Regions from separate parts of the Pseudomonas versuta genome, predicted to be linked through region 4. Evidence: predicted binding sites of a transcription regulator. Region 4 holds the regulator's gene; each other region holds the start of a gene.

Region 1 (4,211 bases), 1.0 Mb from region 4:
GGCCCTGGGGCCTTGAAAGCGTCTGGAGGTCATCCTCGCCTTCGTCTTGCCAGGACACAGTTTTGTGCCCTTCGGCGCGCATTCTAGCGCGATGGAAAAAAAAGCAAAGCAGCTAATAGTCGAGTTTTGATGTAAGTGATCATCCTACAAATAATTGCCGAACTGATCTCAGGACATGGGAGCAGAAAAAGTCACCCGGTTGCTGTGAGTCGCGCCACACTCCAGACAAAAAAATACCCGGCAAGCCGGGTATTTTTTCTAACCGCTGGTTACAGGTTGTAGCCCCGCTCGTTGTGCTGTGCCAGGTCCAGGCCAACAGCCTCTTCCTCATCAGCCACTCGCAGGCCCATCACGGCATCCAGCACTTTGAGAATGACGAAGGTCACAATCGCGGTGTAGATCACGGTAAAGGCAACGCCTTTGCACTGAATCCAGACTTGAGCGGCGATATCTGTCACGGTGCCGAAACCACCCAGTGCCGGAGCCGCGAACACACCGGTAAGAATGGCGCCGACGATGCCGCCGATACCGTGTACGCCGAACGCATCCAGCGAATCGTCATAGCCCAGTTTGCGCTTGAGGCTGGTGGCGCAGAAGAAACAGATCACGCCCGCAGACAAGCCAATCACGATCGAGCCCATCGGGCCAACGGTACCAGCAGCCGGGGTGATGGCAACCAGACCGGCTACCACGCCCGAGGCGATCCCCAGTGCGCTTGGCTTGCCATGGGTGACCCACTCGGCAAACATCCAGCCCAGCGCTGCTGCAGCGGTTGCAATCTGAGTGACCAGCATCGCCATGCCGGCGGTGCCGTTGGCGGCTGCTGCCGAGCCTGCGTTAAAGCCGAACCAGCCGATCCACAGCATCGCGGCGCCCACCAGGGTGTAACCCAGGTTGTGCGGAGCCATCGGGGTGCTAGGGTAGCCTTTGCGTTTGCCGAGCACGATGCACGCAACCAAGCCTGCAATACCGGCGTTGATATGCACCACGGTACCGCCTGCGAAATCGAGCACGCCCCAGTCCCACAGCAGGCCGCCGTTACCGCTCCACACCATGTGGGCAATGGGTGCATAGACCAGGGTGAACCACACGCCCATGAAAATCAGCATGGCCGAGAACTTCATGCGCTCAGCAAAGGCGCCGACGATCAGAGCCGGAGTGATGATGGCAAAGGTCATCTGGAAGGTGATGAACACCGCTTCCGGGAACAGTGCGGTCGATGACGTCAGGCTGGCCGGTGTCACGCCCGCCAGGAACGCTTTGGAAAACCCGCCGATGAACGAGTTGAAGTTAGTGACGCCCTGCTCCATGCCAGTGGTATCGAACGTGATGCTGTAGCCATAAATGACCCACAGAATGCTGATCAGACCGGTGATGGCGAAGCACTGCATCATGACTGAAAGAATATTTTTGGAGCGCACCATACCGCCGTAGAACAGCGCCAGGCCGGGGATGGTCATAAACAGCACCAAAGCCGTTGCAGTCAGCATCCAGGCGGTGTCGCCGGAATTGAGGACTGGAGCAGCTACTTCGTCTGCCGCCATGGCCAGGCCAGGCATTACGACGGACAGCAGGGCTCCGAGCCCTGCGATTTTACGCAGAGTCATAGTGTTTTCTCCTGGGGCGTTGGGGTATGGCGGCTTAGATTGCGTCGGTATCGGTTTCGCCGGTACGGATGCGAATAGCCTGTTCCAGATTGACCACAAAAATCTTGCCGTCACCGATCTTGCCGGTGTTGGCAGCCTTGGTTATCGCCTCGATAACCCGGTCAAGATCTTTGTCGTCGATGGCGACATCAATCTTCACCTTTGGCAGAAAATCGACCACATATTCCGCGCCGCGATACAGCTCGGTGTGACCTTTCTGCCGGCCGAAGCCTTTGACTTCAGTAACGGTAATGCCCTGCACGCCGATCTCAGACAGCGATTCGCGCACGTCGTCTAACTTGAACGGCTTGATAATGGCGGTGACTAGCTTCATGAAACTTCTCCCGAAATGGTGGACTTGCCCCAGGAAAACAAACCCGGCTCAAGTCTAAGCGCAGTGTCTGGCTTTGTAACGCATCGTCAGCCTTCTTCAGGTTGCTCAACGTGTATCAGTCGTCGGTGACGAAAGCTTCCCCTGAACCACCTGCCGCACTGCCTTAGTGATAGCTACTGCATCAGTGCCTGAGTCACAGGCAACTAAGCAGAAACCTTGCCATGTCTGGAAATGCCAGTAATTACAGGTGCTTATTGATAGCTGATGGCTTTTTGCCGGATGGAGTAGAGATTTTATGCACGTAAACGGTGCGTGCCCTGAGAGCGGGATGCCCGAAAGCGTGCGCAGGGCGTTGCAGAGGGAGCCCCGGCCCTGCGTGATACACTCGCCACCACCCGTTTTTCAGGACCTTACCCATGCTCGCGCCCAAAGACCTCCTCGATGCCCTGAGTGGCCAGGCTTCCCGTTTGTTCAGCGGCGAGACCGCGCTGCCGCGCACTGAAATCGAAAGCCAGTTCAAAGCCTTGCTGCAGAGTGGCTTCAGCAAGCTGGATCTGGTGAGCCGCGAGGAATTCGACAGTCAAATGGTCGTTCTGGCCCGTACCCGCGCCCGTCTCGAAAGCCTCGAAGCCAAAGTGGCCGAACTGGAAGCCAAATTGCTGCCGCCCACCGAGTAACGCTCAAAGGCGGTGCGTTTACCCTTATGCACAAGGACGTTTTTGCATGTTGGTGATGAATCGGCTGGTTCCCGAGATGATTGTCTCGGACCTTGCCTGCAGCTTGCGTTTTTACTGCGAGGTGCTTGGCTTTCGGATCGAGTATCAACGGCCTGAACATCACTTTGCGTTTTTGTCATTTCACGGCAGTCAGCTGATGCTGGAGCAGGACGACCTTGAAGAGTCGTCCTGGCGCGTCGGGCCACTGCAGGCGCCGTTTGGAAGAGGCATGAACCTGTCGATCAAATGCCCCGACGTCCAGGGGCTGGTCGCCCGTTTCGAAACCGCAGGGCACACATTGCGCAAACCCCTTGAAGAGCGCTGGTACCGCAGCAACGACGTGCTGTTCGGTGAGCGCAACTGTTTGCTGCTCGACCCCGACGGTTACCTGCTGCGCTTTGCCGAAGACCTGGGAACAAAAGCACTGTAACCGGGCGGATCGCTGAGCAATTCTCTAGCGCCTCGTGCCCCGTCAGCGGCTTCTGACTGCGCCAACACATCCGGTATCCATTCGCACCCTGACGCTAACGCCCTATTCCCGCAGGATGCGATTTTTGCGAGCTCAAGGAGTGAGTCATGTCGCTGGCCATCGTTTACAGCCGTGCTCAAACAGGCGTCGAGGCGCCGGCCGTCACGGTCGAAGCGCATCTGGCCAATGGATTGCCGGCCCTGACGCTGGTCGGGCTGCCCGAAACCGCGGTCAGGGAAAGCAAGGACCGGGTACGCAGCGCGATTCTTAATTCCGGGTTTGATTTCCCGGCGAGGCGTATCACGCTCAATCTGGCGCCCGCCGACCTGCCCAAGGACGGCGGGCGCTTTGACCTGGCCATTGCCCTGGGCATCCTGGCCGCCAGCGGGCAAATTCCCGCTGCGGTGCTGACGCACGTTGAGTGTCTGGGGGAGCTGGCCTTGTCGGGCGCCATCAGGTCGGTTCAGGGCGTGTTGCCTGCTGCCCTGGCAGCACGGGCGGCGGGCCGGGCGCTGGTGGTGCCACTGGCCAATGCAGAGGAAGCCTGTCTGGCCTCCGGGCTGACGGTAATCGCGGTCGAGCACTTGTTACAGGCAGTGGCACATTTCGCAGGTCGTACGGTGATTGAGCCTTATGCTGCCAGCGGCTTGTTGCGGGTAAACATGCCTTATCCGGACTTGAGCGATGTACAAGGCCAGCTCTCGGCTAAACGGGCGTTATTGATCGCCGCCGCAGGCAGCCACAATTTATTGTTCACCGGGCCGCCCGGCACCGGCAAAACCCTGCTGGCCAGTCGTCTCCCGGGTTTATTGCCGCCACTCAACGAGCAAGAGGCGCTGGAGGTGGCGGCCATCCAGTCGGTAGCCAGCCATGTGCCCTTGAGTTGTTGGCCGCAGCGCCCGTTTCGTCAGCCGCACCATTCGGCGTCTGGCCCGGCACTGGTGGGCGGTGGCTCTAAACCGCAGCCAGGGGAGATTACTCTGGCGCACCACGGGGTACTGTTTCTCGATGAGCTGCCCGAGTTCGACCGCAAAGTGCTGGAGGTG
Region 2 (4,211 bases), 670 kb from region 4:
GAGCTCGCCGCGTTCCAGAGTGCCGGATTGACGCAAGAGTTTGTCTACCAGGGTGGTTTTACCGTGGTCAACGTGAGCAATGATGGCGATGTTACGTAGATTTTCGATCACTTGTGTATCTCGATCAGAGGATTCGGTGTGCTGACAGGTCGTGGCAGCGATTAACAGTAGAGTCAGGTCAAGCCGTTACAACTTGACCTCGGCGTCGGGGGGCCGGTGACGCAGGCCACAGGCATACAGCCCCGGGCTCTTAGCTCGGTCGATAAACGCGCACATTGGCATGTCCCTCACTGAGCAAATGGTGAGCATGCAGGCGACTCATCACGCCTTTGTCGCAATACAACAGGTACTGACGGGTGTCATCCAGTTCCTTGAAGCGGCTGTTCAATGCATAGAACGGCAACGCTTGTACTTCGATGCCAGCCAGTTCCAGCGGTTGATCTTCCTGAGCATCCGGGTGACGGATGTCTATCACGATCTGGCCCGCCAGCACTTCGCTGACCTCTTCGACTTGCAAGTCCTGGCCCAATTCATCGATCACCCGATCAATCGGCACCAGTTTGGCCCGCTCAAGTGCACGCTCGAGCACGGCCATATCGAACTGTTGTTCTTCGTACTCCACGCGGTTGCGTTTGGCGTGGGTCTTGGGGTTGACCGAAATCACCCCGCAATATTCAGGCATGTGCTTGGCAAAATCGGCCGTACCGATTTCAACCGCCTGATCAATGATGTCCTGCTTGTGGCTCGCGATCAGTGGACGCAGGACCAATTTGTCAGTAGCCGAGTCAATCAGCGACAAATTGGGCAGGGTCTGGCTCGATACCTGGGAAATCGCTTCGCCGGTTACCAGCACTTCGATATCGAGACGCTCAGCGATACGGGTTGCAGCGCGCAACATCATACGCTTCAAAATGACGCCCATATGACTGTTATCGACTTTGCCGAGAATTTCGCCCAAAACTTCTTCGAACGGAACGCTGACAAACAGCACGCGCTGCGAGCTGCCGTACTTCTTCCATATATAGTGCGCGACTTCCATCACGCCCAGTTCATGGGCACGTCCGCCCAGGTTGAAGAAGCAAAAGTGGCTCATCAGGCCGCGACGCATGATCTGGTAGGCCGCAACGGTAGAATCGAAACCACCGGACATCAACACCAAGGTCTGTTCCAGAGAGCCCAGCGGGAAGCCGCCGATGCTGTCGTGCTGGCTGTGAATCACAAACAACCGTTGGTCGCGAATTTCGAAGCGGACTTCAATTTGCGGATTTTTCAGGTCAATTCCTGCCGCACCGCATTCACGACGCAGCTTGCTGCCGACGTATTTCTCGATTTCCATCGAAGTAAACGGGTGCTTGCCGCCGCGCTTGCAACGCACGGAAAAAATCTTGCCCGCCAGCGCATCACCGAAGTGCAATTTGCACTTTTCAACCACGTCATCGAAGTCACCCAGCGGGTACTCGTCGACTTGCAGGAAATGGGTGATGCCCGGCATGCAGCTAAGGCGCGCAGTCATCTCCTTCAGGGCTTTGGGGTCACTTACGCGCGTTTGCAGCTCGATGTTGTCCCACACGCCCGTCACCACCACAGCCGGATCCAGATCGCGGAGCACAGCGCGGATGTTTTTAGCCAATTGGCGGACGAAACGCATCCGAACCGGACGGCTCTTAATAGTGATTTCGGGGAAGACTTTTACGATTAGTTTCATGAAAACAGCGCGCGAGCAGCCTGCCAAAAAAGGGGGGCGCGGATTATAGCGGAAATTGCTCAAGGTTTAACCAGTTATCGTACAAACGGTTTTCACCGCACCAAAATGGGTCAAAAGACCCGGATTTCGCTTCATTTGAGTGCGGCAAAGCTTCTTAATCGGTAGTCTGCGGCGCTGACCTGCTTAAGATTGGGGCATTAAGCCCAAGTCGGGGCACTGGCATGCAATTTGCTCTCTTGTGAGGCAGGTTGCCTTGGCAGAGTATTCGCGCCGGCATCAACCACCTTTAACGGGCTCTCCACTACTCAGCCCGAAGCCACCCGGAGGACACTATGTCGAAGTCGGTTCAACTCATCAAAGATCATGACGTCAAGTGGATTGATCTGCGCTTCACTGACACTAAAGGCACTCAGCACCACGTGACCATGCCGGCCCGTGATGCGCTGGATGAAAACTTCTTCACCGACGGCAAAATGTTCGACGGCTCCTCCATTGCTGGCTGGAAAGGCATCGAAGCGTCCGACATGATCCTGCTGCCAGACGACAGCACTGCCGTTCTGGACCCGTTCACCGAACAGCCAACGCTGATCCTGGTGTGCGACATCATCGAACCTTCGACCATGCAAGGCTACGATCGCGACCCGCGCGCCATCGCCACCCGTGCCGAGGAATACCTGAAGTCCACCGGTATCGGCGACACTGTGTTTGTGGGTCCTGAGCCTGAGTTCTTCATCTTCGACGAAGTGAAATTCAAGTCCGACATCTCCGGTTCCATGTTCAAGATCTACTCCGAACAAGGTTCGTGGATGTCCGACCAGGACGTGGAAGGCGGCAACCGTGGCCACCGTCCAGGTATCAAGGGCGGCTACTTCCCTGTTCCTCCGTTCGACCACGACCATGAAATCCGTACCTCCATGTGCAACGCCATGGAAGAGATGGGCCTGGTCATCGAAGTACACCACCACGAAGTGGCAACTGCCGGCCAGAACGAAATCGGCGTGCAGTTCAACACCCTGGTGAAAAAGGCTGACGAAGTTCAGACCCTGAAGTACTGCGTACACAACGTGGCAGACGCCTACGGCCGTACCGCTACTTTCATGCCTAAGCCTCTGTACGGCGACAACGGCTCGGGTATGCACGTACACATGTCCATCTCCAAAGATGGCAAGAACACCTTCGCTGGCGAAGGTTATGCCGGCCTGTCCGACACCGCCCTGTACTTCATCGGCGGCATCATCAAGCACGGTAAGGCCCTGAACGGCTTCACCAACCCGGCTACCAACTCCTACAAGCGTCTGGTACCAGGCTTCGAAGCCCCGGTAATGCTGGCCTACTCGGCTCGCAACCGTTCCGCTTCGATCCGTATTCCTTACGTGTCCAGCCCTAAGGCTCGCCGTATCGAAGCACGCTTCCCGGACCCGGCTGCCAACCCGTACCTGTGCTTCGCAGCACTGATGATGGCTGGTCTGGACGGTATCCAGAACAAGATCCACCCGGGCGACGCAGCTGACAAAAACCTGTACGACCTGCCGCCTGAAGAGGCGAAAGAGATCCCGCAGGTTTGCGGCAGCCTGAAAGAAGCCCTGGAAGAGCTGGATAAAGGTCGTGCCTTCCTGACCAAAGGCGGCGTTTTCAGCGACGATTTCATCGACGCTTACATCGCTCTGAAAAGCGAAGAAGAAATCAAGGTTCGCACCTTCGTACACCCACTGGAATACGAGCTGTACTACAGCTGCTAATCCAGCAACGACTGCCCACGCAGGCGTTACCAAGAGGCCTCCTTCGGGAGGCCTTTTTTATGGCCGCGGTTTTATCGCTTGCGCACGCACAGAAAAAAATCCGACCGGTGCTGCAGCCATCGACCCAGTCAATAAAGGCCGCAGCTGACATCAATCCCCTCGACACTAGCCCAGGCTGACGCCCCCTGTTTCTCACAAGGTGGCCCCGGCAATGCCCCGCGAAAGTACTGCGACTCCAACAGACCCCACCGGAATTTCCCGAGTGAGACAGCAGGCAACCCTGCTTTTATTTGTACTGCTTTGTGCCCAGCCGGCGGCAGCGCAGATCTATCGCCACAGCGATATCAACGCCAGCGTGACATTCAGCGACGTACCGGCGACGGGCGGCCACTCGCAGCAGATATCTGTTTTGCCGGCAAACCGGATCGCAGCGTTCCGGCATTCACCTGCCAGCATCCCCCCTTACATGCTGCTGCCCGAACAGGAGCTCGCCCAGCCGCCCAACCCCGATCGCTACAGGCATCGTCAGCCACAGCAGGCCGCGCAGGACAATTTAGAGGCGAACTGAATCTATTCAGCATTTCTGCACTATATTGGTGCGACTGCTGATCTATTACACACTTATCAGCCCAGTTTGGTTCAAAACGACCCACGCCAATTGCATTAACGCCATCTAAAAGGGCTGTAACTCCTTATTTCAGGCGAATCGCGCTTCTTTTCGGAGCCTTGGTTTGTTTTTTGCATTTTCCTTGTCTCAGCGCCTCACC
Region 3 (4,211 bases), 410 kb from region 4:
TTTCGTCTGGACGGGCCACAGCTATACGGGATCAACGTGTTCAAAGTCAGGGAGGTGCTGCAATGCCCAAAACTGACAATGATGCCCAAATCCCATCCGGTGGTATGCGGTGTGGCGAGCATTCGCGGGGCGACTATTCCGATTCTCGATCTGGCGATGGCTACCGGTTCGGGGGCGCTGCAGGACCAAAGCAGCCCGTTTGTCATCATTACCGAGTACAACACCAAGACTCAGGGCTTTTTGGTGCGCTCGGTCGAGCGTATCGTCAACATGAATTGGGAAGACATTCATCCGCCGCCCAAAGGTGCCGGTCGCGACCATTACTTGACGGCCGTGACGCGGCTGGATGAGCAACTGGTCGAGATCATCGATGTGGAAAAGGTCCTGGCTGAAGTTTCGCCTACCCCGGAAGCCATTTCACAGGGTGTCGTGGATGTCGAGACTCAAGCCAAAGCGCTGTCTTTACGGGTGCTGACGGTTGATGATTCGTCGGTGGCACGTAAACAGGTTGCCCGTTGCCTGCAAACGGTCGGGGTCGAGGTGGTATCACTGAACGACGGCCGTCAGGCGCTGGATTACCTGCGCAAAATGGTAGATGAGGGTAAAGACCCGTCTGAAGAGTTTCTGATGATGATCTCGGACATCGAGATGCCGGAAATGGACGGCTACACCCTGACCGCCGAAATTCGTAACGATCCACGCATGAAAAATCTGCACATCATTCTGCATACTTCATTGTCCGGCGTATTCAATCAGGCAATGGTCAAGAAAGTCGGTGCCGATGACTTTCTGGCCAAGTTTCGCCCTGATGACCTGGCATCCCGGGTCGTTGACCGGATCAACGCAGCAGACCATAGCCAGGGTTCACCCCTGGCGGTCAACACGATTTAAGAGGCTTGATCATTTGTCGACGGCTAATTTGGATTTTCAACAGTTCCGGGTTTTCCTGGAAAAAGCCTGTGGCATTTTGCTGGGTGAGAACAAGCAGTACCTGGTCTCCAGTCGCCTCAACAAGCTGATGGAGCAGCAAGGGATCAAATCCTTGGGCGAGCTGATTCAGCGTATTCAGAGCCAGCCCCGCAGCGGGCTGCGCGAGCAGGTGGTCGATGCCATGACCACCAATGAAACCCTGTGGTTTCGCGACACCTATCCCTTTGAGGTGCTGAAGAACAAAGTCCTGCCCGAGCAGATCAAGGCCAACCCCGGCCAGCGCCTGCGTATCTGGTCGGCGGCCTGTTCTTCGGGGCAGGAACCGTACTCGCTGTCGATGGCGATTGACGAGTTCGAGCGCAGCAACCTTGGCCAGTTGAAGCTGGGCGTGCAGATTGTTGCCACCGACCTGTCCAGTTTGATGCTCAACACTTGCAGAACGGGCGAATACGACAACCTGGCGATTGGCCGCGGTCTGTCGCAAGAGCGTTTGCAACGCTATTTCGAGCCCAAGGGGCCGGGGCGCTGGGTACTCAAGACGGCGATCAGAAATCGGGTCGAGTTCCGCTCCTTCAACCTGCTGGACAGCTACGCCGGGTTTGGCAAATTCGACATCGTGTTCTGTCGGAACGTGCTGATCTACTTTTCGGCTGAAGTGAAGAAAGACATCTTGCTGCGCATTCACAGCACCTTGAAACCGGGTGGTTATCTGTTTTTGGGCGCCTCCGAAGCGCTCAATGGCTTGCCGGATCATTACCGGATGGTGCAATGCAGCCCGGGGATTATTTACCAGGCCAAGTAGGCAAAACAGGAGCCCTCATACGGCTCCTTTTTTATGTCCGCCAATCTTTCCCTGTAGGAGCGAGCTTTTCAGTGGCCGCAACAGCTCGCGAGCAAGCTCGCTCCTACATGGGGAGGGGCGGTCAGGGGGGCGGCAGAAAAGCGGCAGTCGGCGGTCAGGCATTGCCGCTTTTATGGCATTGCCGCTCCCCGCATCCCTGCAAACCCCGCCAATACGGCTCTCGAGTAATTGGCACGGGGTTTGCTCAGTTCATGTCATGAAAAGCCTGAATCACATTCAGGTCAGCCCACAAAGGTTTCCCGACATGAGCATCAGCTTCGATAAAGCGCTCGGTATCCACGAACAGGCCCTGGGCTTTCGCGCACAGCGTGCCGAAGTGCTGGCGAACAACATTGCCAATGCCGACACCCCGAACTACAAGGCCCGGGACCTGGATTTTGCTTCTGTGCTCGCCGCACAGAGTGACAAAAACCAGAACGGCACGTTTGCATTGAACAAGACCAACAGCCGGCACATCGAAGCCCAGGGCCTGAGCAGCGGCGACGAGTCCCTGCAGTACCGTGTGCCGATGCAGCCGTCGATCGACCAGAACACGGTGGACGCGCAACTGGAGCAGTCGAACTACGCAGAAAATGCGGTCAACTTCCAGGCCAGCTTCACCTTGCTCAACAGCAAATTCAAAGGGCTGATGTCAGCCCTGCGCGGGGAGTAATTCATGTCTCTAGCCAGTGTTTTCAATATCGCCGGTAGCGGCATGAGTGCACAGACCACGCGCCTGAACACCGTCGCCAGTAACATCGCCAACGCCGAGACCGTGTCGTCGAGCATCGACCAGACTTACCGCGCACGGCACCCGGTGTTTGCCACCATGTTTCAGGGCGCGCAAAACGGCACCGACGGCTCGCTGTTTCAGAACCAGGACGGCGCCGGCAACGGTGTGCAAGTACTGGGCGTGGTCGAGGACCAGAGCGAACTCCAGGCCCGTTATGAACCTAACCATCCTTCTGCCGACGCCAAGGGCTACGTGTACTACCCCAACGTCAATGTGGTTGAAGAAATGGCTGACATGATTTCTGCCAGCCGTTCGTTCCAGACCAACGCGGAAATGATGAACACCGCCAAAACCATGATGCAGAAGGTCCTGACCCTCGGTCAGTGATAAGGGACGACGCAAATGAGTGTGACCGATTCCACCAGCGGCCTGACCCTGAATCAGGTACTCGCCAACTCTGCTCAGGCCAAGACCACCGACACCAGTCTGGCCGGGGCGTCCAAGGCCGTTGCCGGCAGCAGTTCTCTGGGCAAGGATTCATTCCTGCAATTGCTGGTGACCCAGCTGAAAAACCAGAACCCGCTGGACCCCCAGGACAACACTGCGTTCGTGGCGCAACTGGCGCAGTTCAGCAGCCTGGAAGGCATCACCACGCTCAACGATTCGGTGAACTCCATCACAGGTGGCCTGCAGTCTTCGCAAGCCTTGCAGGCGTCGTCGCTGGTGGGCCGTTCGGTGATCGTGCAAACCGGCGAAGCCTATGTCGACCCTTCCAGCGGCAAACCGTTTAACGGTTCCGTGGTGGTACAGGACGCCGATTCCAAACCCACCATCACCATTACCGATGCGGACGGTGAGGTGGTCAGGACCCTCGACCTGGGCACCCAGAAAGCCGGTAATGTGGACTTCACCTGGGATGGCAAGGATAGCGACGGCCTGTTGCTGGACAAGGGCAACTATACCTTTACCGCCTCCAGCAAAACCGACACTGCCACCACCGCGCTCACTACTTACCTGCCAGCCACGGTCAATAGCGTGACCCTGAGCAAGACCGGGGGCGAAATCATGCTCAACCTCGCAGGCCTGGGCAGCATTGGAATATCCAAAGTCCAGACCATTGGCCTCTAAGCCGACTCAAGGAGATAAACATGTCATTCAATATCGGCCTTAGCGGCCTGTATGCGGCCAACAAGCAACTCGACGTTACCGGCAACAACATTGCCAACGTCGCGACCACCGGTTTTAAAGCATCGCGCGCAGAGTTCGCGGACATCTACTCGGCCAGCAAGCTGGGGACCGGCAGCAAGACGGTCGGCAGCGGCGTCAACCTGGCGGCGGTCTCGCAAAATTTCGGTCAGGGGGCGATCAATAACACCGGCAACCTGCTGGACATGGGCATTTCGGGCAGCGGCTTCTTCGTGCTCAGTGACAATGGCGCCTTGAGCTACACCCGTGCCGGTACTTTCAAGTCCGACAAGGACGGTTACGTGACCAGCACTGACGGCACGGCGCGCCTGCAGGGCTATGGCGTGGATGCAAACGGCAATATCGTCAACGGCACCTTGACCGACCTGCGCATCGATACCTCCAACCTGGCGCCCAAGCCGACCGGCTCGGTGCAGTCCACGATCAACCTGAACTCCAACGCCGACACGATTGATCAGGTCGCGAACAAGTTCGACCCAGGCGAGACCGCCAGCTACAGCA
Region 4 (4,211 bases):
AAGTGATCAACGACGGCAACACCACCGAAGGCGAGAAAATCGTCTATGACACGGTGAAACAGGTCGCAAATGCAGGGCGTGCGAACGGTACCAACGTAACTGCACCGCGCCCACGTATCGACATGGTGATCCAGCCGAAGAAGAAAACCGACCAACAGAAGGCCCAGTAATGGCAACTCTGAAAGCCCAGCATTTGGCCAAAAGCTACAAGAGTCGCCAAGTGGTGCGTGATGTCAGCCTGTCAATCGACAGCGGGCAAATCGTAGGTTTGCTCGGCCCTAACGGCGCCGGCAAAACCACATGCTTCTACATGATTGTCGGCCTGGTTCAGGCTGACCAGGGACGCGTACTGATCGACGACCTGGATGTCAGCCATCAGCCCATGCATGGCCGCGCGCGCGCCGGCATTGGCTACTTGCCGCAAGAAGCCTCCATCTTCCGCAAGCTGTCGGTCGCCGATAACATCATGGCGATCCTGGAGACCCGCAAGGAGCTCGACAAGGCCGGTCGCCGCAAAGAGCTGGAAAGCCTGCTTCAGGAATTCCACATCAGCCACATCCGCGACAACCTGGGCATGAGCCTGTCCGGCGGTGAACGTCGCCGGGTCGAAATTGCCCGGGCACTGGCAACCGCCCCCAAGTTCATCCTCCTTGACGAACCTTTTGCAGGCGTTGACCCGATATCCGTGGGCGACATCAAGCAAATCATTCATCACCTCAAGGCCAAGGGCATTGGCGTACTGATCACCGATCACAACGTCCGTGAAACCCTCGATATCTGCGAAACCGCCTATATCGTCAATGACGGACAACTGATCGCTGAAGGTGATGCTGAAACGATTCTTGCCAACGAGTTGGTGAGAGAAGTTTACCTGGGCCACGAGTTCCGCCTGTAAAGCCTGCTACATCGCGAACTCCGGGGCGCCAAGGCAGCAGAAAGTCCGCATGATTTTTATTATCTTGGCGCTCTAGGCAAACGCACCGGTTTCAGGCATATAATTTGCTTATGTTTGGCGCTCACGCGCCTTGGTAGTGGATGGCGCCATGCGCGCCGGCGAATAAGGTCTTAAGCCCCAGCCATGAAACCATCGCTAGTCCTGAGAATGGGCCAGCAGCTGACGATGACACCGCAGCTGCAACAGGCCATCCGCCTGCTCCAATTGTCGACCCTGGACCTGCAACAGGAAATCCAGGAGGCCCTGGAATCCAATCCGATGCTCGAACGCCAGGAAGACGGCGACGACTTCGATAATTCAGATCCCCTGGCCGACAATATCGAGCAAAAACCCAACAGCGACATTCAGGAACCCTCCTACCAGGAATCCGCACCGACTGTGGACAACCTGGATGAAGGCGACTGGAACGAACGCATTCCCAATGAGCTTCCCGTCGACACTGCCTGGGAAGACGTTTATCAAACCAGCGCCAGCAGCCTGCCCAGCAACGATGATGATGAGTGGGACTTCACCACGCGCACCTCTGCTGGCGAGAGCCTGCAAAGCCATCTGTTGTGGCAACTGAACCTGGCCCCGATGTCTGACACCGACCGACTGATCGGCGTGACCCTCATCGACTGCATCAACAATCAGGGCTATCTCGACGAAAGCCTGGAAGAGATCCTTGAAGCATTCGATCCAGAGCTGGATATTGAACTTGATGAGATCGAAGCCGTTCTGCACCGTATTCAGCAGTTCGAACCGGCCGGCATTGGTGCTCGCAACCTGAGCGAGTGCCTGCTGTTGCAATTGCGTCAGCTGCCTGCAAACACCCCTTGGCTGAACGAAGCCAAACGCTTGGTGAGTGATTACATCGACCTGCTGGGTGCCCGCGACTACAGCCAGCTCATGCGCCGCATGAAGCTCAAAGAAGACGAACTGCGCCAGGTCATCGAACGGGTACAGAGCCTTAATCCCCGCCCTGGATCGCAGATCGAATCCGGCGAAGCCGAATACGTCGTACCCGATGTGATCGTTCGCAAAGACAACGAACGCTGGCTGGTGGAGCTCAACCAGGAATCAGTGCCGCGCCTGCGGGTCAACCCGCAGTATGCAGGCTTCGTACGGCGTGCCGACACCAGCGCCGACAACACCTTCATGCGCAATCAGCTGCAGGAAGCTCGCTGGTTCATCAAAAGCCTGCAAAGCCGCAACGAAACCCTGATGAAAGTGGCGACCCAGATCGTCGAGCATCAACGCGGTTTTCTGGAGTATGGCGACGAAGCAATGAAGCCACTGGTGCTGCATGACATTGCAGAAGCGGTCGGCATGCACGAGTCCACCATCTCCCGCGTTACGACACAGAAATTCATGCATACCCCGCGCGGTATTTATGAATTGAAGTACTTTTTCTCCAGCCATGTCAGCACCTCGGAAGGCGGTGAATGCTCGTCCACTGCAATACGTGCCATCATCAAAAAACTGGTCGCGGCTGAAAATCAGAAAAAGCCGTTGAGTGACAGCAAGATCGCTGGTTTACTGGAGGCACAAGGTATTCAGGTGGCCCGTCGCACCGTCGCCAAGTACCGCGAATCCCTCGGGATAGCGCCTTCGAGCGAACGCAAGCGTTTGATGTAAGCCACGGGTCACAGCGTTTCAGTGGCAGGTAGCTCGGCCTGCCACTTTATACAATGGCAACAGAAGGAGAAACTGCATGCAAGTCAACATCAGTGGACAACATCTGGAAGTCACCCAAGCGCTCCGCGACTCGATCAATGAAAAATTCGCACGACTGGAACGTCACTTCGACAAAATCACCAATGTGCAGGTGATTCTCTCTGTTGAAAAACTTCAACAGAAAATCGAGGCCACACTCAATATTCACGGTGGCGAAGTTGTCGGTAATGCCGTAAATGAAGACATGTACGCGGCCATCGACAGCCTTTACGAGAAGCTTGATCGCCAACTGAAAAAGCATAAGGAAAAGACCCTAAGCCTGCTCCAGGGCGCAACGGGTCGTTAATACCCCCTACCCATGATTCGACTTGAAAATATCCTGACTCCCGGCCGTTCTTTGGTGAACGCGCCGGGCGGCAGTAAAAAGCGCGCACTCGAACAAATTGCCACTCTGATCAGCCGCGAAGTGCCGGGTCTGGAAATGCAAGATGTCTTCGAGAGCCTTATTGCACGTGAAAAACTCGGATCTACGGGTTTTGGTAACGGCATCGCCATCCCTCATTGCCGCCTCAAGGGCTGCGAGTCGCCTGTTAGCGCCTTGCTGCATCTTGAAGCTCCCATAGATTTCGACGCCATCGATGGCGCGCCGGTCGACCTGCTGTTCGTTTTACTGGTGCCAGAAGCGGCAACCGATGCACACCTGGAACTGCTCCGGCAGATCGCCAGCATGCTCGATCGCAAAGAAGTGCGTGAGAGATTACGCAATGCACCCAGTAACGAAGCGCTGTATCAGGTTGTTCTGGACGTACAGAACGGTTAACTATCATGCGCTTAGTCATTGTCAGCGGACGCTCCGGCTCCGGAAAAAGTACCGCCCTCGCCGTCCTCGAAGATAACGGTTTCTATTGTATCGACAACTTGCCAGCCGGCTTGCTGCCGGAGTTGGCGGAACGTGCACTGATTCATACTGAACTGGCACAACCGCTGGTGGCGGTATCGATTGATGCGCGAAACCTGCCAAGCCATTTGTCACGCTTTCCGCAGTTGCTTGAAGAAGTACGCAACCGGCATATCCAGTGCGATGTGTTGTTCCTCGACGCCGACGAAGAGACCTTGCTCAAGCGCTTCTCGGAAACACGACGACGTCATCCGCTCAGCAGCGCAAGCCGTTCGCTGGCCGAGGCTATTCGTGACGAGACCCAATTGCTCGGACCGATTGCCGACCTTGCAGACCTGACCATCAACACCACCAACCTGAACCTGTATCAGCTGCGCGATACCATCAAACTGCGCCTGCTGAACAAGCCTGAACCCGGCACCGCCTTTTTGGTCGAGTCGTTTGGCTTCAAGCGCGGCATGCCGGTCGATGCCGATCTGGTTTTTGATGTGCGCTGCTTGCCCAACCCATACTGGAAGCCTGAACTGCGCGAGTTGTCAGGGCTGGATCAACCCGTCGCGGATTATCTGGCAGCACAACCTGATGTCGAAGAGATGTTCCAGGACATCTCCAGCTACCTGCTTAAGTGGCTACCCCGCTTCGCCGCCAGCAACCGCGCATATGTCACCATCGGCATCGGCTGCACGGGCGGCCATCACCGCT

Evidence for each region. Region 4 encodes sigma-54, which starts transcription at its own class of promoters, with help from an activator protein. Its sites were predicted from a motif close to ANTGGCATNNANNTTGCTNT; they were not measured.
Region 1: a site for sigma-54 is predicted at 2,185-2,204, ahead of glnK (P-II family nitrogen regulator). Genes of this name have one in related genera too.
Region 2: a site for sigma-54 is predicted at 1,921-1,940, ahead of glnA (glutamate--ammonia ligase). Genes of this name have one in related genera too.
Region 3: a site for sigma-54 is predicted at 1,960-1,979, ahead of flgB (flagellar basal body rod protein FlgB). Genes of this name have one in related genera too.

Annotation. Positions count from the first base shown of each region.
Region 1 is NZ_CP012676.1:4,590,613-4,594,823, forward strand. Features, by position in the region: gene AOC04_RS20530 (ammonium transporter) at 270-1,607, opposite strand; gene glnK (P-II family nitrogen regulator) at 1,642-1,980, opposite strand; gene AOC04_RS20540 (accessory factor UbiK family protein) at 2,397-2,657, shown strand; gene AOC04_RS20545 (bleomycin resistance protein) at 2,704-3,126, shown strand; gene AOC04_RS20550 (YifB family Mg chelatase-like AAA ATPase) at 3,273-4,211, shown strand, end outside.
Region 2 is NZ_CP012676.1:4,256,382-4,260,592, forward strand. Features, by position in the region: gene typA (translational GTPase TypA) at 1-111, opposite strand, end outside; gene thiI (tRNA uracil 4-sulfurtransferase ThiI) at 251-1,705, opposite strand; gene glnA (glutamate--ammonia ligase) at 2,038-3,444, shown strand; gene AOC04_RS19000 (DUF4124 domain-containing protein) at 3,656-4,012, shown strand.
Region 3 is NZ_CP012676.1:3,177,223-3,181,433, reverse strand. Features, by position in the region: gene AOC04_RS14190 (chemotaxis protein CheV) at 1-891, shown strand, start outside; gene cheR (protein-glutamate O-methyltransferase CheR) at 905-1,732, shown strand; gene flgB (flagellar basal body rod protein FlgB) at 2,037-2,444, shown strand; gene flgC (flagellar basal body rod protein FlgC) at 2,448-2,891, shown strand; gene flgD (flagellar hook assembly protein FlgD) at 2,907-3,632, shown strand; gene flgE (flagellar hook protein FlgE) at 3,653-4,211, shown strand, end outside.
Region 4 is NZ_CP012676.1:3,586,816-3,591,026, forward strand. Features, by position in the region: gene lptA (lipopolysaccharide transport periplasmic protein LptA) at 1-170, shown strand, start outside; gene lptB (LPS export ABC transporter ATP-binding protein) at 170-895, shown strand; gene AOC04_RS16125 (RNA polymerase factor sigma-54) at 1,079-2,572, shown strand; gene hpf (ribosome hibernation-promoting factor, HPF/YfiA family) at 2,649-2,957, shown strand; gene ptsN (PTS IIA-like nitrogen regulatory protein PtsN) at 2,970-3,431, shown strand; gene rapZ (RNase adapter RapZ) at 3,437-4,211, shown strand, end outside.